DNA from 4 places in the Fontibacillus forbon genome. Region 1 is predicted to be linked to each of the others. Evidence: riboswitches for the same ligand, from Rfam matches in the RefSeq annotation. Region 1 holds a riboswitch; each other region holds the start of a gene.
The links. Region 1 has a riboswitch for cyclic di-AMP ahead of ACLB09_RS10660 (APC family permease). Riboswitches for the same ligand answer to the same signal wherever they lie in the genome.

Region 1 (7,227 bases):
GCAGCGGTTCGGCATGCTCCGCAGTTTTTGCAAGAAACTCCGGCATGGTGCGAGCGGGTAATTGAGGAAATCTCGGGGGTCAAAACCCGGACACAATTGGTTGACCTGTGGAATCGCAGGCTATGGCCATACAACGTCAATGCGATGTGGTATGCTCTCGAAGCCCCGTCACGGCAATTGCAGAAATATGAAAAACTTCAAGTCAGGCTCGGCAAACTTGTGGGTGAGGAAGAGGCGAGTTATATTCTTTCTTACGGGAGCGGGTCATCCGAACTGGAAAGCCTGGGTCCGCTTCTTGGGATCTCCAAGGTGATAAAAGGCGAACTAAGCCCGGAGCAATATGTGGAAAAATACGGTCATCGCGGTCCGCATGAATTTGAATTGTCGATCGCCGCAGCGGGAGAACACCCGGCTTGGCTGGCTGAGCAAATTGCTCAATCCACGGCGAGTCCGATAGATGGCGATCATCTTTTAAAGAGTCGTTATATTCAGAGTCAAGAAGCTTGGGAGCGATTTGAGCAAAGCCATCCCCGAACGGCAAACCGGATGATCCGGAAATTGGCGTCGGCCTCGGAAGGCCCGAAATTGCGTGAGGCTGTCCGATCGGAATGGACGAGAACCTTTCGGATCAACCGTCAGTTCGCCTTGAAGGTTGGAGAAATGGCGGGAATAGGCGAGGATATTTTCTTCTGGTATATCGATGAAATTTTGGCTTGGCTGTCGGGAGGGTCTTTGATAGCGGAGAAACATCTGTCCGCCAGGAAGGAAGCTTATGCCAAGTACCGGACATTGCCTGCATTTCCGTCCGTGATCCGCGGGAGGTTTGACCCTTTTGCCTGGGCGAAGGAACCGCTTCGCAAAAGCGATTATTTCGATGCCTTGCTGCCGATGGCTCATGTTCAAGGAGACAGCCTGAAGGGGTTTGCCGGCGCCGCGGGACGGATTAAAGGCAATGTTCGCGTGCTAGAACATCCGGATGAAGGAAGCCAACTGCAGCCCGGTGAAATATTGGTGGCCTCCACGTTGAATATCGGGTGGACGCTGTTGTTTCCGAAAGCAGCGGCAATTGTTACCAATATCGGCGCACCGCTGTCACATGCGGCCATCGTGGCGAGAGAACTCGGGATCCCTGCCGTAGTGGGATGCGGGAGCGCCACCACCATGCTGAAAACCGGGGATCGGGTTCTCGTTGACGGAGGGCGGGGCATTGTCCAAATACTTGCGGAGTGATAATCTGTAGATTACAGAAGGTTTGAGAGATCAGAATCAGAGTTAAGCCGAATTGAGGTGGGGGCCATAACGACAAACAGCAAACCAGGCGGTGGGTTACGCGAACGCAAAAAAGCAAAAGCGATGGCAGAAGTACAAAAACACGCGATGAGGCTGTTCCGTGAGCAGGGATACAAAGCAACTACGGTGGAGCAAATTGCCGAAGCGGCCGAAATCTCTTACAGCACTTTTTTTCGTTACTTTTCGGGGAAAGAAGATGTTTTGACGCGCGATAATTATGACCCGCTGCTTATTCGTGCTTTTGAAGAGCAGCCTTCCGGGTTAAGTCCGCTTCGAGCGTTGAAAAACGCCATGGTTTCGGAAATTGCCAGAATGTCGGAAGACGAACTGAGGACCATGCGGGAACGAAATCAGCTTGTGATCGCAATTCCGGAGCTTTGGTCGGCAACGGTGAACGGGATGACCCAGATGATGCATTTGATTGCGGAAATGGTGGCCAAACGAGTCGGCCGCGATTCCGACGATCTGACGATTCGCACGCTTGCCGGAGCCGTTGTTGGCGTAAATATCTCGGTGATGCTTCATTACGCCGAAAATCCGGACGCGGATTTTTCCAGGCTGCTTGAAGAAGCGCTAGGCAAGCTGGAGAATGGATTGGAGCTGTAAAACGCTAGCAAAACTTGGCGATGAAAAATCCCGTTAAATAATCCACTGACTTTCTGAAAATAATGCTACAATAGAGGCCGGAAGCTTGTTAAGTTTTTTGCAAAGGAGTATAAACTATGCCAACCATACTAAAAACATTAACGATTGCCGGAAGCGATTCCAGCGGAGGCGCCGGGATCCAGGCGGATTTGAAAACTTTTGAGGAATACGGTACATACGGGCTTAGCGCGCTGACGACCATTGTAACGATGGACCCGGACCGCGGATGGCACCATAGCGTTTATCCGGTGGATGCCGCTCTGGTTGCCGAGCAACTGAAAACCGTATTTGCGGGCGGTCCCGTCGATGCGATGAAGACGGGGATGCTGGGCAGCGTAGCCATCATTGAAGTCGTTGAAAAATGCATTCGTCAGCATGACCAGAAAAATGTGGTAATCGACCCCGTTATGGTCTGCAAAGGCGAAGACGAAGTGTTGAATCCCGAGAGCGCCGATGCGATTCGCGATTTGTTGGTACCACTCGCCAAGGTCGTTACGCCGAATCTGTTTGAAGCCGGCGTATTGTCCGGTTTGGGCCGCCTTACTTCCGTCGACGAGATGAAGGAAGCCGCAAAAGTCATCCATGAGCGCGGTGCAGCAAACGTAGTCATTAAAGGCGGTAAAGCTTTGGAAGGCGAAAAAGCCATCGACCTGTTCTATGACGGCGAGGAATTTGTGATCCTGGAGACGGAAAAGATCGAACCGGCCTATAATCATGGGGCAGGCTGCACGTTTGCCGCGGCGGTTACCGGTGGCTTGGCCGGCGGATTATCCGTGAAAGAAGCCGTGGTCAAGGCGAAAAAATTCGTCACGGCTGCCATCTCTTCGGGTTATGCCTTTAACGAGTATGTGGGACCGGTATTTCATGGCGGGTATCGCTTGAACGGTGAATAAGCTGAAGCAGATTGTTTGAAAAAATAATGCAAGGACAGGCCGGTTTCCGATGAATGGAAGCCGGCTTTTTTTGTTGTCTATAAATCCTATATAAGATTAGTTATCCGGACTCAATAATCCATGATAATAAATGAAAGTGATGAAAGTAAGCGTTTTATTCTCCTATCAAACCCGGAAAAACGCGTTTTGAGGCAAATTCAGGGATTTACAGAAAATGAGAGCAGGCGTAATATTCACTCTTGGATTTTATATTCTTGATTCGCTGAATTTCCCGTATCGCGGGAAAGCGGGGGAACCGAATGCCGGGCGTCCAGGCAATAGCAGCCTAAACGAACGGTAGGGGGTGAATCCGCAGCATGTCCTGCAGAACATGCTGCGGAGGGGTGACTCTCGCCACCCTAATCCGACAGCTAACCTCGTAAGCGTAGTCCGAGAGAGGATGATACTGTGCCCATGTAAGTAACCATGGACCGCAGGGGGTCGTGCCTCTGTGGTTTTTTGCTGTGCAAAAAGCCCCAGGGTTTGCCAAACTCCTGCATGACTGGCTCTGTTGAATCATATTCGAATAGCCCGTTACCGCTATTTGCCGATTCGGGTTTAATATGACGAATTGCCAATATTATTAATTCATAAACAGCCTTTGTATTTGCAAAAAATAAAGCACGGTGGTGTTGCAGCTATGTTTTCGATAATCAAGAGAGTGCTCATCGGTCAGCCGCTGAAGTCAACCGCACTTGGCGAACAAAAACTAAACAAAACGAAAGCCCTGGCCATCCTTTCATCGGATGCCTTGTCCTCCGTAGCCTACGGACCGGAGCAGATTCTGCTCGTCTTGATGACGATCGGCGCGGCAGCCTACTGGTACTCCATTCCGATTGCCGTGGGAATTCTGGTGCTGCTGGTGGCTCTGGTCTTATCCTACAGACAAGTGATTTATGCGTATCCTCACGGCGGAGGAGCTTACGTCGTTTCCAAGGAAAATTTGGGAGTAAACTCCGGACTTTTAGCAGGCGGTGCGCTGCTGGTGGATTACATTTTAACCGTTGCGGTCAGCATTTCCGCAGGTACGGATGCCATTACCTCGGCTTTTCCGTCGTTGCATTCCTATAATGTACTCATTGCATGCCTTTTAGTAGTGGTTATCACGGTTCTTAATTTGCGCGGAATCACCGAATCGGCTTCTATTCTGGCTTATCCGGTTTACTTGTTCGTGCTTGTCATATTTATTACGATCGGAGCGGGTCTTTATCAAATTGCGGTGGGTGAAGTTCCGGCCAACTTACATTCCCCGATCGGTACGCCTGTGACAGGACTTACGCTGTTCCTGCTCTTGCGGGCATTCGCCTCAGGGAGTTCGGCCTTGACCGGGGTTGAGGCGATTTCCAACGCGATTCCTAATTTCAAGGACCCGGCCCCCAAGAATGCTTCCAAAACATTAGCTGCGATGGGCGTGCTGCTGGCGCTTTTATTTACGGGAATCGTATGGCTGGCCTATTATTACGGGATTTCGCCTAAAGCGGAGGAAACCGTCGTATCCCAAATCGCTTCAGCTACATTCGGCCGGGGCTTTATGTACTATACGATTCAGGGGATAACCGCGATGATTCTGGTGCTGGCTGCCAATACGGGATACTCGGCATTTCCGCTCTTGGCCGTGAACCTGGCGAAAGACAAATATATAGCCCGTATGTTCACCGTTCGGGGTGACCGCCTCGGTTATTCCAACGGGATCGTTTTTTTGGCGGTGGCCTCCATTCTGCTTATCATCGTTTTTAAAGGACAGACAGAGCATCTGATTCCTCTCTATGCGGTTGGCGTATTTATTCCGTTTACGTTGGCGCAAACCGGTATGCTCGTAAAATGGTTTCGGGAAAAACCGTCAGGCTGGGGATTGAAATTAACGATTAATGCGGTCGGCGCTTTAATCAGCTTTACCGTCATGATGATTTTCTTTATTACGAAATTTCCGCAAGTCTGGCCTGCGCTAATCTTTTTGCCGGCGATCGTATACATTTTTCACAAAATCAACCGTCATTATGAAGCTGTAGGAGATCAATTGCGGATAACTACATGCGAGCCGCCTTTAGCGATCGAAGGGAATGTAATGGTGATCCCTGTAGCGGGAATTACGCATGTAGTGGAGAATACGCTGAACTACGCGAAATCGTTGTCACCCGATCAGATCATCGCGGTATATGTGGCGTTCGATAAAGAAGCGGAGAAGCAATTTGAAGAAAAATGGAACCAGTGGCACCCCGAAATCAGGCTGGTCACGCTGTATTCCCAATACCGGAGCATTATCCAGCCGCTGACGAAGTTTATCGATACGGTGGAGCATAAGGCCAAGGAAATGAATTTCCGGGTGACCGTGCTGATTCCCCAATTCATTCCGAAGAAACGATGGCATAATGCCCTGCATAACCAATCCAGTTTGCTGATTCGCGCCTTTTTGCTGTACCGGAGAGATTTGATCGTAACTACGGTTCCATATCATTTCAAAAAGTAAAAGTGAGGCACTTTTGCAATCAAGTCAGAATTTGCCGCACCAGTTCGTTCATGCCCTTCCAGGAATCTTTCAGAATAAAGTCCTGCTGGACTGGCGCATTCCACGGGCGGGGAATCATAATCGTCTGCTTGCCCGCTTCTTTGGCGGCGATCAGATTGTGCGGTCCGTCATCGATTAAAAGATCGAAATCAAGCAGATATTTGCGCTTGGCGACAAAAAAGTTCTCGAAGGGGATGAACGGCAGGTGCATTTGCAACCATCTCCACTTTTCCGGAACCGATGACGGACGCGCCGCGGTCACGATAATGACATCGTAGTCGGCAGTCATTCTCTGTACCTCATCGACCGTGTATTCATCAAAGAGCTCCAATTCTTCATATAATCCCGGTCTTCCGAAAAAAATATCGTCCGAGCAGCTTGGATGCCAAATGCCGCTTAGGTCGAAGCTGACAATCTGCTCCATAGTCAAGGGAAGATCGGGATACATCATATTGTGATATTGGATCGCTTTCGGAATCAAATGGCAGATCGTGTCATCCATGTCTATGGCTACTATTTTTTTGCTCATGTTTACGTCCTTCTCCCTACGGTTGCATTTGCGTTTAATTCAACGTAATTGTAAAGGACACTCTGAAAAATGGCAAACCCGTCCAACCCGCTGACTGGTTTACAAAGGGGTTGGTTTGGCATATCATGGGCTATAAATACAGACAGGAAGGATTGTGGAGATGGAGACTACCCAGGCTAAGCTGAAAAAACCGGAAGCGATGATATTCGACATGGACGGAACCCTTTTCAAGACAGAGACGCTGCTCATCCCTGCTTATCACGAGCTGTTTGACCGGCTCAGGGAAGAGAAATTGTATGTCGGGGATACGCCACCCGAAGAATTGATGCTGAGCTGTCTCGGAATGCTGCTGGAAGATATCTGGAGAAAGGTCATTCCTGACTCTAGCGAAGCCGTGCACCGCCGGGCGGATGAACTGCTCCTTGAGCTGGAACTGGCCGGGCTTAAACAATACACCACGGAATTGTATCCGGGCGTCAAAGAAACGCTGGAGCAACTAAGAGACCGGGGAGTCAGGCTGTTCGTCGCAAGCAACGGATTGGAGCATTACGTAAAAGGCGTCGCCGAAACCCACTTGATCTCTCCGCTATTTGAAGAAATCTACAGTGCAGGCGAGTATCTGACTGCTTCCAAAGTCGATCTTGTCCGTCTCCTGATGGACAACCACGGCATTTCCAGTGCCTGGATGGTCGGGGACCGCTCATCGGATGTGGAAGCGGGCAAGAAGAACGGTCAGACCGTGGTCGGCTGCGCTTATGCCGGTTTTGGACAAGGCAAAGAGCTGGCCGGTTCAGATATATTGATCACTTCTTTCAATGAGCTTCCCGGGCTCTTTGACCAGTCGCAAGGCGCCGAATAAGCCTTTGAATCACTGAAGCCGCTCCTCCTCGCTAAGAGGAAGGGGCGGCTTCGCGTTTATCTTCATGTTTATCTTCTCGTTTATCTTCTCGCTTGCTTTCGCGTTTGGCATCGCGTTTATACATCCACATGGCATATTCCAAAGGCTTGATGATCGCACGACGGTACGATTCCGTATCTCCCGTCTTGATAAACACCTCTCTGGCGGGCTTGGGGTTAACTTCCAGAACGTATACCCGGCCGTTTTTTTCGATCGCCAGATCCAGTGCCAGCTCACATAAGGCCCCGAAGGTGGATTCGAGATACGCGGCGATTTCCAAGCTCAGTTTTTCGGCGGAACGGCGGATTTCGGAGCGCTTCTCCTCGCTCGAAGTAACCTGTGCAAGCAACGCGTTCATCGTAACGGCCTTGCCCCCGCCGTGAAGATTGGAGGTGACGCTTCGAACAGGTCCGATCCGGCCGGCACA
Region 2 (7,227 bases), on a different contig from region 1:
ATCTGGAGGAAATCGGCGGCCCGGATGACGTTTACAGTCTGGAAGTCATGGAAACCGATTTCTTGCTAATCCGCCCGTATTCCACGGGAACGCTGCTGCTGGTTGACCGGAGCTCGGGCGAAGCGACGTCCATTTACCTAAGCATGTTGGATAAAGCCAGCATCGACCGGATTCAAAACGATGAGTTCGGCATCGGCGATGGACTGAAGTATACCGGCCGTACCGGCGATCAGTTGAATTTCATTTGGCAGCTGCCCACCTTAAGCTCCGAGGCGGTCACAAAAACCTACGACTTATCCAAGAAAACAACAACACCGTAAAGCCAATTCTCAAAAAAAACAGCGGCACATGCGCTTGATGCGCGTGTACCGCTGTTTTCATGTTACCAGCTAACCAGACCGGTATGGATCATTCCGATTCCAGTGCCGTCTTCAATTCATCGGAGGAACGGTCCCACCATTCCTGGTTCGTTTCAATCAGCAGCTTTTTGAGCGCGCCTCTTTGCTCGGTCGACAAACCGTCCAGAACGAACCGGCGCTTCAAAGCATAGTCCATTTTATTGACGTGATCGGCAAGAATTTTCCACCCGCGGCGCGCCTCGGTATCGATCCACATTTCGCAAGCCGTCATGCCTCCGTAAAACTGTCCTTCGGGGGAGCGGTCCACAGCTACCCAAACGACCCATACCTGACGGCCGGCCGGCACATCTTCGCGGTTCATGGAAAACTTGATGCCTTTCTCTACCTTGCTCTTGGCATGCATCGCACCGATGTCGATATAAGCCTCATCCCCGTCAATAATGACCGGAGACATGCTGTTCAGGTCTATGGAGCCCGCTCCAAACCCTTTGTGCTTGCTCTTCTCCTCATTGCTGATTATGTTCAGTGCGAATATCTTCTTGCCTGTTTTTTGCGACTCCGAATGGTTGTTGTCCATAATTCCCTCCCAATGTTTCCATAAGTAAAATGTCTATGACAAGCGGCGAGTGAGCCGCCGATTTCGCTTTCCGCAGAGGCTTTCCGTGCCGCGGATCGGTTTAATTTAATTTTAGCTAATAATCTCCCAAATGCAAACATATACATGCTGTAGATGCTTGTCAACGGGAGGTATCCATTGTATGACCCGACGAACTTTATTCTTCGGCATTTCCATTCTTGCCCTCTTCCTCATCGCCGGTACTATCCGGTACACCCTGAGTTTGGGGCCTTCAAATCAATCTTCGTTCGCGCCCGATAAGGCCAAGCCCCCAGTAACCGTCAAGAGCGGACCCGGCATCCCCCAGGCCGAAAGCATTCAGCAGCCGACCGCGGAGATCCTCAGCGACCGGGTCACCGAGTACCATATTCAAGTCAAGCTTAATGAAGATGACAACACGCTGACAGGTACGGAAACGCTGACCTGGACCCATCCCGGAAAAAAAGCCGTCAATGAGCTCTACTTGCACTTATATCCTAACGCCTTCGCCTCGGCGGACTCTACGTTCATGAGGGAATCCGGCGGTAAGCTTCGGAGCGACGTCATGCCGAAGGACGGTTGGGGATCGATGGAATTGACCGAAATCCGGACTACGGACGGCATTTCCTTGCTCCACCGGCTTCAGTTCGTTCAACCGGATGACGGGAACACCCATGACAAAACACTCGCCAAAGTACGCTTGCCGGTCACGGTCCGCGGCGGCGAAAGCGTAACCCTGAAAATCAATTTTACCGTGAAGCTCCCTAAAATATTTGCCCGTATGGGTACGTCCGGCGACTTCGTGATGGCAGGGCAATGGTTCCCGAAGCTGAGCGTCTATGAATCGGCCGGGACGCGCGGCCGAACGGCGGAAGGCTGGAATCTGCACCAATACCACGGCAATTCCGAATTTTACTCCGATTTCGGGATTTACAGCGTCAATATTGATGTACCCGAAACGTACACCGTGGCCGCAACCGGTTTTCAAACCAAACCGGCCGTTCGAAAAGACGGGCGCAAAGCAATCCAATTTTATGCCGACGATGTCCATGATTTTGCCTGGTCCGCCTCTCCCGATTTCGTATACGCGGAAGAACCGTTCTCCTCGGCAGAGGTGCCGGGCGTACGAATCAAGCTCTATCTGGATCCGGCTCATAAGGACTTGAAAGAGCGGTATTTCTATGCGGCCAAGGTAGCTCTTTCGAATTTCAGCAAGTGGTATGGCCGCTATCCGTATTCCACGCTGTCCGTAGTCGTCCCGCCCATCGGCGGAAACGGCGCCGGAGGCATGGAATACCCGACGCTGGTCACCGCATTCGGCGCTGGCAGCGACTCCCCGGGTTATGACGAATTGGAACGCACGGTCATTCATGAGATCGGGCACCAATTTTTCTACGGGATGATCGCCAGCAATGAATTCGAGGAAGCCTGGCTGGATGAGGCCTTCACTTCCTACGCCGAAGACAAGTTAATGGAGCAAGAATTCGGCATCGCTCCGAATCTGCCCATTCAGGCCGCACTCATCTCTTCTCCAGCTTCCCTGACCCTGCCGTCCTGGAAGTACGGTTCCGGGGACGTCTACGCCAAGAATGCATATTATCGCGGCAAGCTGGTTCTGCTCGATATCGAACGCCAGGTCGGCGCGAAAACCATGAAGCGGATTCTATATAACTACAGCCAGAAGTACAAATTCAAGCATCCGACCACGGCCGATTTTCAACGGGTCGTTGAACAAACGACGGGAAAGAGCTGGAAGCCTTACTTTAACCAATATGTATATGAAGGAAAAATGGCGGATTTCTCCGCAGACCGGATAACCGTGACCCCCCTTACCCAAAACGGCACCACTATCTACGAATCGACTGTAGAAATAAGCCGTAAGGGAGGAAACAGTCCTAAAATACCGCTGCTCTTCAGCTTTAAAGACGGTCATACGGTCAGAAAAGTCTGGAACGGCGAAGGCGATACCGTCCGAATGAAGCTGCAATACAAAGAGCCGCTGGATTGGGTACAAATTGACCCCGACTATTCACTGGTGCTGGAGAACAAGCATATCAACAATTACCTGAAATCCGGAATCGACGAACCGGTTAGCACCCGCTCAACCCTGAGTATCGTCAAACTGCTGGAGACTCTGCTTGGAACTCTTGTGTATTAGGCTGGATCACAACAAAATTTAGCGAATGCTTCCGATGCCAGTTTTGTTCGAAGCCATATCATAGTTGTAACGCTCACAAAACAAGCCGATGCTTACGAAGCAGTTTTGTTCGAAGCCATATCATAGTTGTAACGCTCACAAAACTTTTAGGAGGGAAAGTTATGACCTATGTAAGAAATGGATGGGGGCTTGTCAGGAGCCAGTTTCCCTCCGTGATCATCCTGTTCCTGTACCAGTTGCTCTGGGGATTGTTTCTGTACCGGCTGGTCAGTTCGGCGGTTACCGCCGTTCTGTCCAGGTACCCGGACTCCCCTCAGAACCAACTGAATCGGATCTTATATCTGATCGAAGGCCAATTTGAGCTAAAACATAATCCGGCGATCCATCAATATTTTTGGCTTCTGCTCGGGATGGTTGTCCTTCGACTCTTATTGACGCCGCTGCTTCAGGCCGGTATTCTCTACGGGCTGGTACCTGCCGATGCCCGCGCCTCCGGGTTCCCTCTCTTCCGGGGGATGAAGGAGTTCTGGAAGCCCGTCACGCTCTTTTTCCTGCTGGAACTGGCGCTATTAGCCTTACCGGGATTTTGGATGATCCCGAAATTGTACGCCTTGGCGCTCCGGCTGATTCCTGCCGGCGACAGGCTGGTCCCGATCCTGATCTTCTGCGGGTTTATTCTGGGCTGGGCCGCTTATGGCTGGCTTATCCGACAATTGCTGCTGTTTGCCCAGTTTGGCTACCTGTTCAAAACCGGAGTCTGGGGCTCACTGCTCGTCAGCTTGAAATATCTGTTGCCGGGGATCGCCATCTCGCTTATTCTCGGCGCTTCCGGAGCAGTCATGTTCTTACTGTTCGGTACCGTCTCCTGGATTTGGACCGGGTTACTTGCCCTCATCCTCCAGCAATCCTATCCTTTTTTCCGCAGTCTATTTCAAATTTGGACCCTAACCTCTCAATATCAGCTATGGCATTCGAAGACACAAAAAAGTTAAATTTTTTTAATTTTTATCATCCCTTGTGCCACAAGGCCTCCGCGCTTCTACGGAGGCCTTGTCCTGCGTTTTCCCCTCTGAATCTTGCTAAATAACCATTGCCAAAATATACTTGCCTTTGTTACAATAACAGCAGCACAATTTCAGTAACAGTTTTGTAATTATTTTTGTTACTATTAGCAGGAGTTTTCTGTTGAGTGTTGAATAAGTAAGAAGTCAGATGTAAATTACAGCCGAATTCCCTTCGCGGGGAACGGGGGAACCACTTTGGGTGAATTGATCTCGCAAGAGAGGGATCATAGGGGACCTTCAACCGAATCCTTAAGCTAACCTCGTAGGCATTGGAAGGAGCATTTCCTTGAAGAAACAGTTAACCGCAGCAGCAGTAAGTCTTGCATTACTTTTCTCCATCGGAACTGGTAGCGCTTTCGCGTCGGAATCCAAACTCGATGGCGTGATCGACAAAGCCCTGGGAACTGAATATGTTTCCGGTGGAACTACTACCTCAGGCTTCGACTGTTCGGGATTTACTATGTATGTCTTCTCGAAAATCGGCATTAAATTGCCGCACCAATCAGGCTCCCAGTACAAAATGGGAACCGCTATTGAGAAAGATCAACTGATTGCCGGCGACCTGGTGTTCTTCAACACTTCAGGCAAAGGCGTTTCTCATGTCGGCGTTTACGTCGGTGATGGCAAGTTTGCTCACGCTTCCTCTTCCAAGGGCGTAGTCATCAGCAAATTAAGCGAAAAGTATTATGTCGAGCGTTACGTTGGCGCGAAGCGCATTATGAGCACCGACAAATATGAAGAAGTTACCGGTGATGTTCAGGACCATGATGAAGTAGAATAATAACAGTCAAGCCCGCAGTGATTCTTTATGGAATCAACTTCTGCGGGTTTTTCTTTTTTTCAGGCACACTTCCTAGGAATCATTACCCGGTTCTGACCGGGATAAACAGGACAAATTAACTTATTTATTCAAAATTGCCGAAACAAACTTGCCAAGTCCGGCTAGCCTTGGTAAAATAACCAGAGTAAATAGTAACAACTTTGTAATTTCTGTCGTAACGTCGTATTTTTCGGGTGCATTCAACTAAGAACAGCCGAATTCCCGGCACCCGGGAAACGGGGGAACCATTTTGGGTGAATTGATCTCGCTACATAAGGATCATAGGGAACCTTCAACCGAATCCTCAAGCTAACCTCGCAGGCCTTGGAAGGAGTTTTACATCTTGAGAAAGACGATCACAGCAGCAGCTACGAGTTTGGCCATCCTATTCACCATGGGAACGGGAAGCGCTTTCGCAGACACCACGTTGAACAGCGTTGTTAAGTCCGTGTACGGCACACCTTATAAATACGGAGGAGTTACGACCAACGGTTTTGATTGTTCCGGATTTACAAGGTATGTGTTCAAAAAAATGGGCATCGATCTTGCCCGCGTGTCCGGAGCCCAGTACAAACAAGGAACGGCCGTGGCAAAAAGCCAATTGAAGGCAGGAGATCTCGTTTTCTTCAACACCTTGGGTAAAGGTAAAGTGTCCCACGTCGGCATTTACCTGGGCGACGATAAGTTCGCACACGCTTCTTCCTCTAAAGGCATCCGAACTGACAAATTGAGCAACAGCTATTATAAAACGCGTTATGTCGGGGCAAAAAGAATTTTGAGCAAATCCAGCTTTACAACGTTTGCCACAGAATCCTGATCACCCTGACACCTTTGAGGCCCTCACCTCGAAAACCCATCTGACCGCAACTGATTCTTGCAGGAATCGGCTGCGGTTTTTTTTCTCTGTATCATCTTACTCATATAACGAAGGATCGGATCAAAAGGTTTCTTGTACGCGGCCTATTTCCAAAAAAATATTTTTAATCTCCGTCCGTATCTCCTTCACTCCATATCCAAATCCTTCTATATCCAAAATTTACCCCATTGGCATAAGTCTAAACAGGAAATTTCCCCGTTCAGCACTTTTTTTCGTGCTTCCTTTCTTGCGATCCTCCATTTCAAAGCCTTTACAATCAAAGAAAATCCCGATAGAGTGAGGTTAAAAAGAACTTAAGCCATATGGGTAACCGCATATGTATTCCTATCGTTTAAGGAGGCGCATTATGGAAAAACCGATCGCAGCATTCCGAATCGTACCCATGGAAGAAAGCCACGGCGCGGAAATCAGCACCTGGCGTTACGATTCTCCCTATGATATTTATAGCTGGCTCCCCTGGGAACAAATGAAAGCGCTCGATGTAGAATTCGGCAATCCCGCCTTACGGGCGCAGCAGTATGTCTCTTTATTGAATCAGGAGGACGAACTTGCCGGATTTGCCCAGTACTTCCCTATGGAGGGGGTTACGCGTCTAGGGATCGGCATGAGGCCTGATTTATGCGGCCACGGCTTGGGTAAAGCTTTTGTACTTGCCATTGTGGAGGAGGCCCAGCGGCGGAAGCCGAGGGATGTGATTGACCTGGAGGTATTGACCTGGAATACCCGGGCGATCCGGGCCTACCAGAAATCAGGCTTTGTCATCACCGACCTGTACGAGAAGATGACGCCTGGGGGTATTTCCAAGCCCTATTACTGCATGGTGTTTCGCGGAACGCCCACGTCTACCTAGACAGGATTAACTTTCGAGTTCGATAGTTTGTCTGTGACTAATCATACATGAATACACCGTTTTTTTCGTATACTACAAATAATTCGTTACTTTTTTTGACACAAATGCTATGATCGCCGCGCATGTTCCGCTATAATGGAAGGGGTAGCTTACATAGGAGGGACGATTGAAATGCAGAAGTGGATCATGAGCGGAATACTCATCGTGGCGTGCGCCTTCGCAGCCGTGTTAATGTTTACATTGCCCGGTAAAGATCAGGTGGCGCAGGAAGAAAAGCCGCAATTGCCTGAAATTACATTAAATGCAGAGCAGGCCGAAGCCACGGTCAAGGCCAATTGTATTTCCTGTCATGGAGATCAATTGCAAGGCGGAGCCGGTCCGAATCTGCAGAAAATTGGATCCGAGCTGTCAGCTGAACAATTGTTTGGCATCATTACCAAAGGTAAAGGCGGCATGATGCCTGCTTTCAAGGACAAATTGAAGGAAGATGAAATCGCCAACGTT
Region 3 (7,227 bases), on a different contig from region 1:
GGCGTCGTGAAAGGGCTGGCCAGCCGCGCTCCATTGACTCTGTTTGACGAGCCTACCCTGGGGCTGGACGCCGACATGCGGGAGACCTTCTACGAATTGATGATTTCCGATTGCGGCGAGCGCCAGCGCACGATGATCCTGTCGACCCATCAGATCGATGAATCCGCCAATCTGTTTCAATATATAACGCTGATGGAACAAGGGGTTATCACCTCCCATATGGAGAAGGATGCCTTCGTGGAACAGGGGCGTTACCTGCAAGGCGATTCGACGCTGCTGCTGCCTTTAGCCTCCGACCCTCGCGTACTTCATGAAGAATCACTGGCCGGAACGACCGTGCTTGTCTGGTACGGGGAGTTGGAAAACAAAGTCGATCTGGAACGCCGAGGCATCAAAATCGGTCCGGTTCCGCTGCAAAAGCTGTTCGTCTATTTGACACGCAAAGGAAATTTGAATTCGGAGGAAAAATACTATGGAAACTTCTCGTAAAATGCTGCGCTTCCATTGGTTAGACAACTTCAAACCGCTGACGGTTTTTTGGTCTATCCTGCTGCTGGTAGATATCGCGCTAGTGGTGGCACAGCGTTATTTTCCCGAAGTTCTGAACACTTCCGACAACTTTTTATTTTCGGCCAACTACGGAGCCATTGCCATCTATCTTCTGGTCTGCGGTATTTTGATGGCAACGAGCAGCTTTCCTCTGTTAATGAGCTTCGGGATTCCCCGGCAAAAGTTTTATCTCAACTTGATCGGCACGACTGTTCTTTTATGCGCCGCCATGTCCTTGATGCAAAACATGGTTGTGTACGTAGGATACTCGGTGATGCAGCTGTCGGGGATTACCATAGAAGCAAGCATCACGCCTTTCTTGCTCTTGTGGTATTGCCAATGGACCTTCTACCTGCTCGACATGTTTTTGTTCATTTTGCTCGGCACCGTGTTTTACCGGTTCGGCACGCTTCCCGGCTTGATTACGATCGCTTTTTATATTCTGGTCTTAAACCTCGTCCCCGGCGATTTGGATTTTGCGGATAACTTTGAATTGGCAGCATCAGGATTGTCAAACGTGACGCTATCCCATCTGTTCCTCGGCATGACCGTCGTTCTGATCGGGATCGGCTGGTTGCTTTATCGCCGCGCCCCCGTACGTACTTATTAATCCAAGGAATCGAATCCGCGGTTCATGAACCGTGACCCAAAAAGAAGCTGCGGCCAAGTCCTAAGACTTTGCCCCAGCTTCTTTAATTTCCAAGCCAAGCTTTCGCGCCACCCAGGCGGTCGTGCTCGCCTGAATGACGATCGTCAACACGATCGCCATAAACGTAATCGCCGAAATGATTTCGGCATGCGGGATACCCATCCCGACGATCATTCCCGACAGCGCAGCCGGGATGACGCCGGTTTCGCGGACCCAGCACATGAACAACAGCTCCCGCCAAGTCCATTTTACTTTCCGGTCCGGAATAGCGCACAGAAATACGGTGAGCGGGCGTGCCACAAACATCAGCACCAGCACCGCCGCCAGGCTTTGCCAGAAGTAATGGCCGAGCGTACCGAAGTCCACTTGGCTGCCCAGCAGCACAAAGATCAACATCCGCATGATGACCGTAATATTTTCCGCGAAAGAACTGGTTTCGATATGCTTGTCTTTCATCGAAAGATTGAAAACCTCCGCATTGCCCCAGATCACTCCGGCGACAAACGTCGCCATAAAACCGCTGACATGAAGCAGATCGGCAATCAGGTAACTCGACAGAGCGCAGACGATCATGACAATCGTAGTATACTCCCGGAAAACGCCATGCCGGGCATGCCCGGTGAAATAGGTCAACAGCCCGGAGATAACTAGCCCGATAAGAATTCCACCCAGTGCGGTTTTCACGAAATCCAGGGTCATCCCGCCAAAGTCCAGCTTTCCGCCACCCGCCACTGCGGCCAGCAACGAGAAGGTCAGAATCGAGCCCGTCGCATCATTGAACGCCGATTCGCTTTCCACCGTTTCCCGGACCCGCTCCTTGATCTTCACCTGCTTGAATACCGGAATGATCGATGCCGGGTCCGTGGAAGCGATGACCGCTGCCGCCAAGAAGGCAAAGACCCAATCGACGCCGAACAGGAAATGTACGCCGAGGCCTACGGCCAACACGGAAATGATGACGCCGGGCACACTGAGCATCGTTAGGGTAATCCAGACTTTCCGGAGGCCGCTGAGCTTCAAATTCCGGCCGCCGTCAAACAGAATCAGCGCCGAACCTACGGTCAGTATGGTTTGATTGATCAGCGATCCGCTGGATTCATGTATCAGATTCAAACCGGGCCCCAGCAGCATGCCGACGGCGATAAACACCGCAACGTCGGGCAACTTCAGCAATGCAGCCAATTTTCCGGAAACCATCCCGACGCTGATAACAAATAATATCAAAATAAGAAAGTGCCGAATCGCTTCAGTTGCGGCCGATTCCATCCCAGTCACACTCCAACCGTTTATCAAAATCAAAGATCAATAATAAAGATCATTCGTTGATGATTGCTTCAAATTCCTCAATGTTTTTCTTTGCTCCGATAAGAACCATAATGTCGCCTTGCGTCAGATGATCCATCGCCGTCGGCGCGATAATGACTCCACTCTCCCGGTGGATAGCCACAATGCTGCACCCGAACCGGGCTCTCGGGTTCAGATCACCCACGTTTTTCCCATTCAGGCATTCAGGCACTCTAAGTTCTACGATGCTATATTCTTTGGAAAGCTCAATGTAATCCAGCAGGTTCGGAGTCACAAGCTGATGGGCGACGCGTACCCCCATATCCCTCTCGGGAAAAATGACCCGGTCAACGCCCAATTTTTCCAGCGCCCGGCCATGGAGAACGGAAATCGCCTTGGCCACAACCGTCTTGATTCCAAGATCTTTGAGAAGGATGGTGGAAAGAATGCTCATTTGAATATCATCTCCGATCGCCACAATGCCGCAATCGAAATTCCGTACGCCTAACGATTTCAGCACTTCCTCATCCGTCGCATCGGCAACTACGGCATGCGTAAGACGATCGTTCCACTCTTCGACCACTTCCTCGCTCCGGTCCACGCCCAGAACCTCATAACCGAGGTTCATCAGCTCAAGCGCCAGACTGGAACCGAAACGCCCCAGTCCGATCACTACAAACTGCTGTGTTTTCATGTCGCTTTTCCCCTTATCCTATAATCATTTTGCCTTCGGGATGTCTATACAGTTCTTTACCCTTCTTCGGTCCGAGCGCATAAGCCAATGTCAAAGGCCCGAGCCGTCCGGCAAACATGGTGAAGCTGATAATGATTTTTCCGATGAGCGTCAGTTTCCCCGTGAGTCCCATCGTAAGCCCTACAGTCCCGAATGCGGACGTCGTCTCGAACAGAATGCTCAGGAAACTGGCGTCTTCCGTCGTCGACAGGACCATTGCTACGGCAATGACCAGAAATAAGGCCAACATCGTGATCGTTACGGCCTTGAATATCCGCTCCTGGGCCAAACGGTAACGGAACAGCACCAGGTCCGAACGGCCGCGGATCATCGAGATCACCGCTCCGACAAGGATCGTGAAGGTCGTCGTCTTGATGCCGCCTCCGGTCGAACTCGGCGAAGCCCCGATAAACATCAGGATGATCATAAAGAATTGAGTGGCCTGTCTAAGCCCGCCGATGTCCAACGTATTGGCCCCCGCGGTTCTGGGCGTCACCGACTGGAAGAATGAGCCCCAGATTTTCCCGCTCCAGTTCAGCGGCTCCAGGGTTTTGGAGTTCGTGAACTCGAATACGAAAATAACGAGCGCTCCGACCAGAATCAAGGCGGTAGTCATGGACAAAACCACTTTGGAATGCAGCGATAACTTACGGCGGCGCCGGAATTCGATCAAGTCGGATAGGACGATAAAGCCGATCCCCCCGGAAACGATCAGGAACATCGCTACGAAGTTAACGATCGGGTCATTGACATACTGGGTCAAGCTGCGATATTCGCCGAACAAATCAAAGCCAGCATTGTTGAACATGGAGACTCCATGGAAAATGCCGTAGTACAGCGCCCGGCCGAGCGGCATGTCGAAAGACCAACGGATGGCGAACAGCAGTGCCGCGCCGCTTTCGATGATCAGCGAGTACATCAACACTTTCCGGATCAAACGGACGATGCCTTCCATCGTATTCTGATTCATGGCCTCCTGAAGCAGAAGCCGGTCTTTCAGCGAGATTTTCCGTTTAAATACGAGAGCGAACAAGGTGGCCATCGTCATGAAGCCGAGCCCGCCAACCTGGATGAGCAACATGATGACAACCTGGCCGAACGTCGAAAAATACGTACCTGTATCCACTACGACGAGCCCGGTTACGCAGGTTGCCGAGGTCGCGGTGAAGAAAGCGTCGATAAAAGGAAGCGATTCTCCGGTCGTACTTGAAATCGGCAGCATCAGAAGCAGGGCACCGACCAGGATAATCATGGCGAACCCCAGTACTAAAACCTGGGGCGGAGAGAACTTGATCCATTTGGATATCAACGCGGTCACCTCATTACCAATTTTGGGCAAAAAAGAAAAAAGCACTGGAAATCCAATGCCTTTTGATTGGTCCCTGCTGCAAAGGCCTACGAGGTTAGCTGACGGATTCGGGCTTGCGCGGTCTGCCCTATTCGCTCTTTCACCAGGTCCGGGACCCGTGAAACAGACGAAATTCACCCCTAAATATCGGTTCCCCCGTTTTCGGTAGAAATTCGGCCACTATATAAATTTCATTTGTTTTCATTTCATTTTCGTCAAATTGGATTATAAGCCTTATTCCCTTCCACCACAAAGGTTTAATTGGATGAAATAGCTCGATAATAACCTAAAAGGAAGGAAACAAGCCGCAGGTTGAAGCCTTCTCTAAGCTATGCTTGAGTTTGCCGTGGTTATTGCGTCTTTTCATGAAATTATCCTCATCTCTGGCGCCGCGAACTCCCCTGTGTTATCTTTACTTTGATGTAGATGTGCCGAAAACATACAGTTTCACAAAAAATCGTTAAAAGGAGTTTTTGCATGGATTCCTACTCAAAACCGCAGACGCGAAGGATGAAAACCCGGACGTTATGGATACTTGCCGCCATCGGGCTGATCGTCTTTATTCTGCTTCAAATCGTTCCCGCTACCGACTCTGAAACCCTGCAAATGGAGCAGTCAGCCGAGTTGATCACCAAAGCACAGGCCGAGGAATCCGCGGCCAAGTTCGCGGAAACCACGCTCGGTTTGTCCGGTCCTTTCGACGACGCGCTGGTTACTTATGAAACGCGTGCCGATATATACGGATATCTAACCCGAGAAGACCTGATGGTTGACTATCTGAAAAAATATGAGAAGCAATTTCCATATGACATCTTCCAGGTCCGGTTTAAAAAGCCCGGCGGGCTTCTAAGCTCTTTAACGGTCGATGTCCATATGACGACGGGCAAAGTTGTCGGCTTTAAGGAAATTCCCGAGACCGGGTTTCCGGGCTTGGGGATTAGCGATTCATCTGACGCCGTTTCCGCAAATTCGGGAGTAGAGGGCCTTACCTGGGAGGAAAAGCTGGCGTTGGCCCATCCTTATTTGAAGTCGCTCGGTTACGGCGACGATACCCAGCTGGTTGTCGATGAAACCCCGGCGGGCTTGGCGTTAACGGTCACGGGCTATGAAGCCGGACAATCCAATGCGCAAATCGATATCGTTTTCTACGAAGGCAAAGTCTCGGGGATCGAGAGTTACTTTACCGTTCCGCAAAGCCATACGGATTACGTTAAAGGCCAAACGACGATCGCCAATTGGCTGACTTATGCCGGCTACGCTTTATTGACTTTTGTACTGGGAATATTGGCTATCGTTTATAGCGCGTTGACCAAGGTACATACTTCATTCAAGCGGGGAATATTACTTTCTTCCATATATTTCGTAATTTCCATGGGCTCGGCGATCAATATGCTTCCTTATTTCGAAAAAGAAGGATTAAGCGGCCCACTGCTGATCTTTGGGCTTTTGTTCCAGGGGGGCGTTACTTTGGTGCTTGCCGGTTCGGTGTATTTCTCGCTGGTCGGTGGCGACGGGCTCTGGCGTAAACAAGGGATTAACCTATGGGGCCGGGCCAAAGAGCAGGGTTATGGACGACACGTCCTGACTTCCATGGCCGATGGCTATGCCTGGGCGCTTATCTTATTGGGCGTTCAGTCGGTAATCTTCTTTATTCTGGAAAAAACGATCCATATGTGGTCCACCACGGACGCATCCCAATCGCCTTATAATATGGTTTATCCCGTTCTGCTTCCTTTGCTCGCCTGGGTGGCAGGCATCGGGGAAGAGGCCGTATACCGGCTGTTCGGAATTCCGATGTTGAAAAAAATGTTCCGCAGCACGCTCGTCGCGAGCGTCATTACTACGCTGATCTGGGCATTCGGCCACACGCTGTATCCGATCTATCCGGTCATCTCCCGTCCGATCGAACTATTGATCATCGGGTTGCTGTTCAGCTTCATTTTCCTGCGTTACGGATTTATCGCCGTTCTCTTCTCGCATGTCATCTTCGACAGCATTCTGATGTCGCTGAGCATCATGTTTACGGGCGGAACGGTAAATATCGCCGCAGGCATATTCTACATCGCATTGCCGGCGATCGTCGCCTATGTGATCTACCTGTTCAATCCTCCGGGTAAGGAACGACCGCCCGTTCCATCGCAAAAGAAAGAGGAGCCGTTGTTCACGACTCCTCATCCCGAAGGGCATTTATAATCTCATTGGCAAGCTTATCGCCGATAGAAAGAGGCCGAAAGTCTTCGACGGAGGCCTCTTTCATTTTTTTAAGCGAACCGAAATGCTTCAATAACGCTTTACGGCGTTTTTCCCCGATCCCGGGGATCGAGTCGAGGCGCGAAGCCACCATCGATTTGGCCCGCTGCTCGCGGTGAAACGAAATCGCAAAACGGTGAACCTCGTCCTGAATGCGCTGAAGCAGATAGAACTCCTGGCTGTCCCTCGGCAAATGCACCGGTTCGGGCGGATCGCCCACCATCAGCTGCGCCGTGCGGTGTTTGGCGTCTTTCACCAAGCCGCCCACAGGAATAAACAGGCCCAACTCATTTTCCAGGATGTCGATGGCTGCGGAAATCTGCCCCTTGCCGCCGTCGACGATGATCAGATCGGGCTGCGGGAGGTTTTCCTTCAGCACCCGTTCATATCTGCGGCGAATCACTTCACGCATCG
Region 4 (7,227 bases), on a different contig from region 1:
TGGATGTCGCTGCGCTTTATCATTGTTCCGCAAGCGATCAAGTCGGTACTTCCGGCGATCGGGAACGAGTTTGTCACGATTATCAAGGAATCATCGATCGTATCCTTTATCGGGATTACGGAACTCATGTTCCAATCCGGTGCCGTGGTAACCATTACTTATGACGGCATGACGCCTTATCTGATTGTTGCTATCATGTACTTTATTTTGACATTCACATTGTCCCGCATTCTGGGTCTGTTCGAAAGGAAGTTGAGAGCTAGTGATCACCGTTAAAAATTTGCATAAAAAGTTCGGTCAGCTTCACATACTGAAGGGCATCGACCTGGAAATCGCCAAAGGAGAGGTCGTTGTCGTTATCGGGCCCAGCGGCTCGGGCAAGAGTACATTTCTGCGCTGCCTGAACCTGCTGGAGGAGCCGACTGAAGGCGAAATCACATTTGAGGGTCAATCGATTACCGAGAAACGCCACGACATCAATAAAACCCGGGAAAAAATGGGGATGGTGTTTCAGCAGTTCAATTTATTTCCCCACAAAAGCGTGATCGACAACATTACGATGGCGCCGATCCGCGTGAAGAAAACCGAGAAGGGCAAAGCGGAAATCCTTGCTATGGATTTGCTGCGGACGGTCGGATTGGAAGACAAGCGGGACGCTTATCCTTCGCAGCTGTCCGGCGGACAAAAGCAGCGGATCGCCATTGCCCGCGCGCTGGCGATGGAGCCCCACGTCATGCTGTTTGACGAGCCGACATCAGCGCTGGATCCCGAAATGGTCGGCGAAGTGCTGGACGTCATGAAGAACCTTGCCGACAAAGGCATGACCATGGTGATCGTCACGCACGAAATGGGCTTTGCCCGCGAAGTGGGCGATCGGATCCTGTTCATGGATCAGGGCGTCATAATGGAACAAGGTACGCCCCAGGATGTGTTCGGTGCGCCGAAACATCAGCGTACTCAAGATTTTCTCAGCAAAGTGCTGTAATCTTATCAATAACACTAAAACCGCCGGAATAGGATGACCGGCGGTTTTTTGCTGTTGTAATTGATCCATCCTCTTACTAAATTGTCATCGGAATGACGATCGAATTTCGTTGTCATCCCGCCATTTTTTGTAGTATGGAAACATTTTCATCGCCTTTTGGTTACAAAATTGTGATATATTGATTAGGCCAAAACCTGCCATGGCGCAGGTGCGGGGGACGATTTACCGAAATGCTGTCAGACTTGAACCGTGGACAGCGTTCTTGGGGTGAAGCGTAAGAAACGACGCAGGGAACCAATCCTTTTTTCCCGAACCCGACAACTAACTCCGCAGGCGAAAGTAAAAGGAGGAACATCATGATCAAACATAAGAACATGGCACTTGCCTTCAAGGCGGCAATCATTGCAGTAGGTATGGCAGGAGCATTACAAACTATTCCTGTTCATGCGGATTCGGTACATAAAGCGAAGGAGGGAGACACCTTCTACATTCTCGCCAAGAAGTACGGCGTCGATTTGAACAAGCTGATCAGCGCAAATCCGAGTATTAAAGCGACTAACATTTATGGCGGCTTGGATATCGTCATACCGGGAACCGGATCGAACGCCTTGGTTTCGATGGCTTCCGCCAGCGCAAACGAAACGCAAAACCCGCAAACTTTGTCTGCTTTGAAAGTCTCAACGTCCGACAAGGTTGTTGAAGCTTGGGGCAAATCTTTCGCCTATTCCAAAACGATCGACGTCAAAGCAACGGCTTATTCATCCGCTGCCAGCGAGAATGGCAAGTGGGGAGCGGTGGATTATTTCGGTGAACCGCTGCAGCTGGGTACGATTGCGGTAGATCCCAAAGTAATTCCAATGGGCACAAAAGTATTGGTGACGGGACATTCCCATGCCAATTTGCCGAAGAATGCCTTTGTAGCGACCGCAACCGACCAGGGTGGGGCCATTAAAGGCAATCGCATCGATATTTTCATTCCGGGCAGTCAGCAGTCGGTTAGCCAATTTGGATATCAGGACGTCAAGCTTTACGTTATCGAATAAATTTAAGTCAACGAAAGCAGCTTCCGTTTCGGAAGCTGCTTTTTAGTTTGTTTCTTATTTGTATTTCGGGGTATGCAATAACTCGGGAAGCGTTACGAAATGGTATCCTTGCGTTTTTAGAGACCGGATAATGTCGGGCAAGGCCTGGATCGTTCCGGATAAATCGGATCCCGTGCCGCCGCCGGCATGCTGGAGTACGATGGATCCCGGACCGAGGGCTTGAAGTACGTTCTGTTTCACTTTTTCCGCATTAAGCCCCTTCCAGTCAAGGGAATCTACATTCCAGTTTACGATCGTATAGCCGTGTGTCTTCGCCCACTTGATTTGCTCCTCGTTGATTTCTCCGTAGGGAGGACGTATCAGTTTCGGTCGGTAACCGATAACGTTGGCAATGATCTTTTCGGTCCGGAGGATTTCATTTTGAAATTGTTTCAGGGACCTGTTTTTAAACTGGGGATGACTATAAGAGTGATTGCCGATGATGTGACCTTCCTGATGGATTTTGCGGAGCAGATTCGGGTATTTTTTAGCCCGGTGGCCGACGACAAAAAAAGTGGCCTTGACATCCTCTTTGCGGAGCGCATCGAGCACTTGCGGAGTAAACCGCGGATCGGGAACGTCGTCGAAGGTCAGCGCGACCTGCTTTACTTCCGGCCCCCGGAATTTGAATGTTTCGGAATACTTCCGCCGCAGTTCCCCTAAGTTTAGCGGCTTTGTGCCCTTTTCTGCCGTGACGCCGGCAGGTTTGGCTTCATCGGGCTCTATCATCTTTGAGGCGGCTATGAGCTTCGCTGTCGTCTTCAGGGGCATTGCGGCTCCGGGGGCCGGGCAGAGTGCAAAAAAGAACAAAGCCGTCATGATCAAGGCGGCTCCTGCGGCCCTTAACCGCTGTTTGACTGTTCTGAACATAGTAAAAACCTCTCCTTTACCCGGAAACCGTAATAAGCTTAGGTATGCCCAGGATTTCCCGAAGTTATGTGCGGTTTGATTGTGACATTCGTCACAGACTCGAAGGGCTGAAAAATTGCATCTTATAATGAAGCATAAAGCAAAGCGATGGGCGTTTTACTAGAGAGGAGAGAAAAGTATGTCGGAAGTTTTGATTAACGAGCAGGTTGCGGCGGGGGTATACCGGCTTGCGGTGGCAGGTAATTTCGCCGGGAATATGGGACAATTTTATATGCTGCGGGCTTGGGATCGTTATCCTCTGCTCTCCAGGCCGTTGAGTATATTTGATATAACGGAAGACAGGATAGAGTTTCTGTATCTCGTTGCCGGAGAAGGGACGGAGCTGTTCTCCAGGCTGAAAGCAGGCGACCGGATTAACCTGGAAGGGCCGATGGGCAACGGCTTTTCTAAACCGGCCGGGAAGACGGCATTCGTTGGCGGAGGGATTGGAATCGCTCCGTTTTATTATGCCTTGGAGCAAATACCCGATGCCGATGTCTATCTTGGCTTCAGCAAAGAGCCATATATGGTAGAAGAATTCCGCGGCAGAACAACGGGGCAGGTCGTCGTGGATATTGGCGGCGTGATTTTGAACAAGGTCGATTTTAACGCTTACGACACTATTTATACATGCGGGCCGCATAAGATGCTCGAAGCCGTGCAGCGGGAGCAGATCCATTCGGGAACGAAAGCGCAGGTTTATGTGTCGCTGGAAAACCGGATGGCTTGCGGTATCGGCGCATGTCTCGTTTGCAGCGTCAAGTGCAAGGATAGCCGTAAAAAGGCTTGTGCCGACGGCCCCGTATTTCGAGCGGAAGAGGTGGTGTTGTCATGATGGACATGTCCTGTAAAATCGCTGGTGTGCACTTTAAAAATCCGGTCGTGATGGCTTCCGGGACGTTTGGATTCGGCAAAGAGTATGGCAAATATTATGATTTAAACATGCTTGGCGGCATTTCCGGCAAAGGGCTTACGCTTCACCCGAAGGAAGGGAATTCCGGACTACGCGTCTATGAGACTCCTTCAGGGTTACTGAACAGTGTCGGACTTGAAAATCCCGGCATTCCGGCATTTTTACGCGATGAGTGTCCGAGGTGGGAGCAACTGGATACGGCGCGGATCCTTAATTTGGGCGGAAATAGCATGCAGGATTACGTGGATGGCGCTCTTTTGATCGAGGAAGACGCGGCTGCCAGAAGAAAAGCGGGACGTACGGCCGTCGATATGATCGAGTTGAACATCTCTTGCCCTAACGTGAAAGCCGGCGGCATGGCTTACGGCATCAAGACTGAAACGGCCAGGGAAGTGGTTCGGGAAATCCGTGCGGTCACCTCGCTGCCGCTCGTCATCAAACTCTCCCCGAACGCCGAAGATATTGTAGGCATGGCTGCAATGTGCGAACAGGAGGGGGCGGATGGCGTTTCTTTGATTAATACTTTTTCAGCCATGAAAATCGATATCTATAAGCGCCGCAGCGTATTTGATAATTTGTATGCCGGTCTCTCGGGCCCTGCGATCAAGCCGATCGCGCTGCGTATGGTGCACCAGGTAAGCAAGGCGGTCACCATTCCCGTAATGGGCATGGGAGGCATCTCCAGCGCCGAGGATATCATCGAATTCATCATGGCGGGGGCCTCCTTGATTCAAGTGGGGACTTATAACTTTATTAACTTAAGAGCGGGCATTCAACTGATCGAAGGCTTGGAACAGTTTATGGCTCAGCAGAACTTGACGAATTTGGACGAAATTCGCGGCATCCTATAGAATAGAGATCAGGCAATGCCAAGGAGGTCTCGCGAATGAACAACTTTGACGATATCAAACTGCAAGCTATACCGATGGGGCGGGATTTGCTGCTTACGCTGACGGGAGGAGAAGCTCATATCGGAGCTGCTTCTACCGCTTATTTTTCGGATCAGGGGATCGAAGTTCAGACATCGGCCGTGCCGGGCCATAAAGAACATGTATTGACCGCCGGGTTAGCCAAGCGGGCCGCGAATTACCTTCGGCGTACGGTTACCGTAGTCATGGGCATCCATTATGACGGTTTGAACAGAGAAGAAATACAGCAAATATCTCAAATTACGAAATCTCTCTTGGAGCAATTGCTGGCTGAAAGCAGAACGGGGGGTCTATATGAGTGCGTTAAATCGGGACGGTCAAGATGAAAAATTCAAACGAAAGGCCATATCCGTCAAGGAAGGACAAGCAAAGATTTTATCGTTTGTCGGTCAGGGCGAAGCGGAACGGGTTGTTTTGCCTGAGGCTCAGGGAAGAATTCTCGCCGAGGATATTTACGCTCCGCATCCTTATCCGCATTTCCGCCGGTCCGGAATGGACGGATTTGCCCTTCTTAGTAACGATACGATAGGGTGCTCCACCGACAAGCCGTTATTTTTGGAAGTCGTGGACGAGATTCCTTGCGGCAGCTTGCCTTCGGTATCTCTTGTTCCGGGTACGGCCGCCAGAATTATGACGGGGGCGAAGGTTCCCGACGAAGCCGACGCCGTTGTGATGTTTGAAATGACGGAATCCACGGAAAGCCAGGGGAAGGCTTATATCCAGCTAAAAAGAGAAATCAAACCGGGTAGCAATATTACGCCGGTCGGCCTGGAATTGAAGGAAGGCGACCTCATTTTGGAAAAGGGGCGCAGGTTATCGGCCGGGGAAATCTCGGTCCTTGCAACGTTCGGAAATTATAGCGTTCCGGTCATCAAGCGGCCATTGGTCGCGATCTTCTCAACCGGCTCGGAATTGCTGGGCGTGGAGGAACCGCTGCAGGACGGTCGCATCCGCAACAGCAATACATATATGCTGGCCTGCCAAATCCGTGATGCCGGAGGTGAGCCCTACATTCTGGAGGCCATTGCCGATGATTTGGCTACGGCGAGGCAAAAAGTGCAGGATGCATTCGCTCTTTACGACATTGTAGTCACGACTGGTGGCGTTTCCGTCGGCGATTTCGACATCATGGCAGATCTGGTGTCCGGTGAAGATGTCGACATGCTGTTTAACAAGATCACGATGAGACCGGGGAGCGTCACGACCGCCGCGGTGAAGGACGGCAAGCTCTTATTTGCCTTGTCCGGAAATCCTGGAGCCTGCTTTGTCGGGTTCGAGTTGTTTGTCCGCCCGGCCATCGGAACTATGCTCGGGATAAGTCAGCCTTTCCTGAAAGAGATTCAGGCGACATTAGGGCGGGAGTATGTGAAGGTCAACAATTTTACGCGGTTTGTGCGGGGAAGGCTCGAACTCGCCGAAGGCCGTCTCGTGGCATACCCGGCTGCGCTAGATGAATCCAGCGTTATGGTTACGATCAAGGACAGCGACGTGCTTATCGTCATTCCTCCTTCAAGCCGCGGTGTCCAGGCCGGTGAAACGGTAACGGTGTTGCAGCTTCCGGGGTCGCGATGAAATCGGTCGTTCAGATCTGCGGATATAAGAACAGCGGAAAAACGACGCTGATTAGCTCTTTGCTGAGGTTATTTAACAGCATGAATATCTCTACGGCGGTCATCAAGCATGATCTGCACGGTTTTGAGGGCGACGTGAAAGACACGGATACGTTTAAGCTCCGGAGTGCCGGTGCCGCAGCTACGGCTATTACATCCCCCTGGAGAACGGCGGTCGTGGAGGAACGGGAAACGTCGCTCCAGGATCTGATTGAAGGGTTTCAATACTACGATCTAATTCTGGTAGAAGGATTCAAGCAGGAACCATATCCGAAAATCGTGCTGATCCATGCCCCGGAAGATCTGGGCTTGATCCATCAGGTGAGCGGCTTGATCGCATTGGTGATCCGGCGTGATACAGAAAGCGCTGACGTTATTTCTGTAACTCCTCTGGCGATAGAATATGGAGTACCGGTCTTTTATGCCGATGAAGTGGAGAGGATCGCGGAATTCATCGCAAAACGCCGGGATAGGGAACAATAAAAAACAAAGGTGGCTGGGCTGGAGTTTAACTCCGCACAACCACCTTTTTTCATTAGCGGGGAGTATATAGTCAACGTTCAGTCACTTGTTTAAGCTTCGTCGTTTCTGCGTTCAATCGCTTCCGACATCGTCTTGTCGGTGAGATGGGCATAAACTTCGGTTGTCTCGGTAGAAGCGTGGCCAAGCTGCTCCTTGGTTTTATAAATATCGTTTTGCAAATAATAGTCCGTGGCAAAAGAATGGCGAAGCTTGTGCACGGTCAGATAAGGTTTACCGAACCGCTTGGCATATTTGATGATCATGGCCTGGATCGCCC

Region 2: it holds a riboswitch for cyclic di-AMP, as region 1 does, so the genes downstream of both, ACLB09_RS24240 (C40 family peptidase) here and ACLB09_RS10660 (APC family permease) in region 1, are expected to answer to the same signal.
Region 3: it holds a riboswitch for cyclic di-AMP, as region 1 does, so the genes downstream of both, ACLB09_RS22025 (TrkH family potassium uptake protein) here and ACLB09_RS10660 (APC family permease) in region 1, are expected to answer to the same signal.
Region 4: it holds a riboswitch for cyclic di-AMP, as region 1 does, so the genes downstream of both, ACLB09_RS05005 (3D domain-containing protein) here and ACLB09_RS10660 (APC family permease) in region 1, are expected to answer to the same signal.

What each region holds. Positions count from the first base shown of each region.
Region 1 covers NZ_JBKGFV010000002.1:794,972-802,198, reverse strand. Annotated here, with positions in the region: gene ACLB09_RS10675 (PEP/pyruvate-binding domain-containing protein) at 1-1,230, shown strand, start outside; gene ACLB09_RS10670 (acyl-CoA-like ligand-binding transcription factor) at 1,354-1,896, shown strand; gene pdxK (pyridoxine/pyridoxal/pyridoxamine kinase) at 2,013-2,828, shown strand; cyclic di-AMP (ydaO/yuaA leader) riboswitch at 3,079-3,269, shown strand; gene ACLB09_RS10660 (APC family permease) at 3,508-5,334, shown strand; gene ACLB09_RS10655 (5' nucleotidase, NT5C type) at 5,354-5,902, opposite strand; gene ACLB09_RS10650 (HAD family hydrolase) at 6,063-6,761, shown strand; gene ACLB09_RS10645 (YheC/YheD family endospore coat-associated protein) at 6,793-7,227, opposite strand, start outside.
Region 2 covers NZ_JBKGFV010000009.1:17,890-25,116, reverse strand. Annotated here, with positions in the region: gene ACLB09_RS24260 (copper amine oxidase N-terminal domain-containing protein) at 1-320, shown strand, start outside; gene ACLB09_RS24255 (YwhD family protein) at 409-936, opposite strand; gene ACLB09_RS24250 (M1 family metallopeptidase) at 1,118-3,112, shown strand; gene ACLB09_RS24245 (hypothetical protein) at 3,274-4,104, shown strand; cyclic di-AMP (ydaO/yuaA leader) riboswitch at 4,326-4,460, shown strand; gene ACLB09_RS24240 (C40 family peptidase) at 4,463-4,957, shown strand; cyclic di-AMP (ydaO/yuaA leader) riboswitch at 5,199-5,335, shown strand; gene ACLB09_RS24235 (C40 family peptidase) at 5,340-5,813, shown strand; gene ACLB09_RS24230 (GNAT family N-acetyltransferase) at 6,220-6,723, shown strand; gene ACLB09_RS24225 (c-type cytochrome) at 6,895-7,227, shown strand, end outside.
Region 3 covers NZ_JBKGFV010000006.1:182,351-189,577, forward strand. Annotated here, with positions in the region: gene ACLB09_RS22005 (ATP-binding cassette domain-containing protein) at 1-489, shown strand, start outside; gene ACLB09_RS22010 (hypothetical protein) at 473-1,159, shown strand; gene ACLB09_RS22015 (cation:proton antiporter) at 1,220-2,464, opposite strand; gene ACLB09_RS22020 (potassium channel family protein) at 2,514-3,176, opposite strand; gene ACLB09_RS22025 (TrkH family potassium uptake protein) at 3,190-4,467, opposite strand; cyclic di-AMP (ydaO/yuaA leader) riboswitch at 4,592-4,752, opposite strand; gene ACLB09_RS22030 (CPBP family intramembrane glutamic endopeptidase) at 5,041-6,756, shown strand; gene uvrC (excinuclease ABC subunit UvrC) at 6,725-7,227, opposite strand, start outside.
Region 4 covers NZ_JBKGFV010000001.1:1,084,786-1,092,012, forward strand. Annotated here, with positions in the region: gene ACLB09_RS04995 (amino acid ABC transporter permease) at 1-276, shown strand, start outside; gene ACLB09_RS05000 (amino acid ABC transporter ATP-binding protein) at 263-985, shown strand; cyclic di-AMP (ydaO/yuaA leader) riboswitch at 1,161-1,336, shown strand; gene ACLB09_RS05005 (3D domain-containing protein) at 1,345-2,028, shown strand; gene ACLB09_RS05010 (polysaccharide deacetylase family protein) at 2,083-2,937, opposite strand; gene ACLB09_RS05015 (dihydroorotate dehydrogenase electron transfer subunit) at 3,116-3,811, shown strand; gene ACLB09_RS05020 (dihydroorotate dehydrogenase) at 3,808-4,740, shown strand; gene lpdD (prenylated flavin chaperone LpdD) at 4,776-5,144, shown strand; gene ACLB09_RS05030 (molybdopterin molybdotransferase MoeA) at 5,113-6,390, shown strand; gene mobB (molybdopterin-guanine dinucleotide biosynthesis protein B) at 6,387-6,911, shown strand; gene xerS (tyrosine recombinase XerS) at 7,001-7,227, opposite strand, start outside.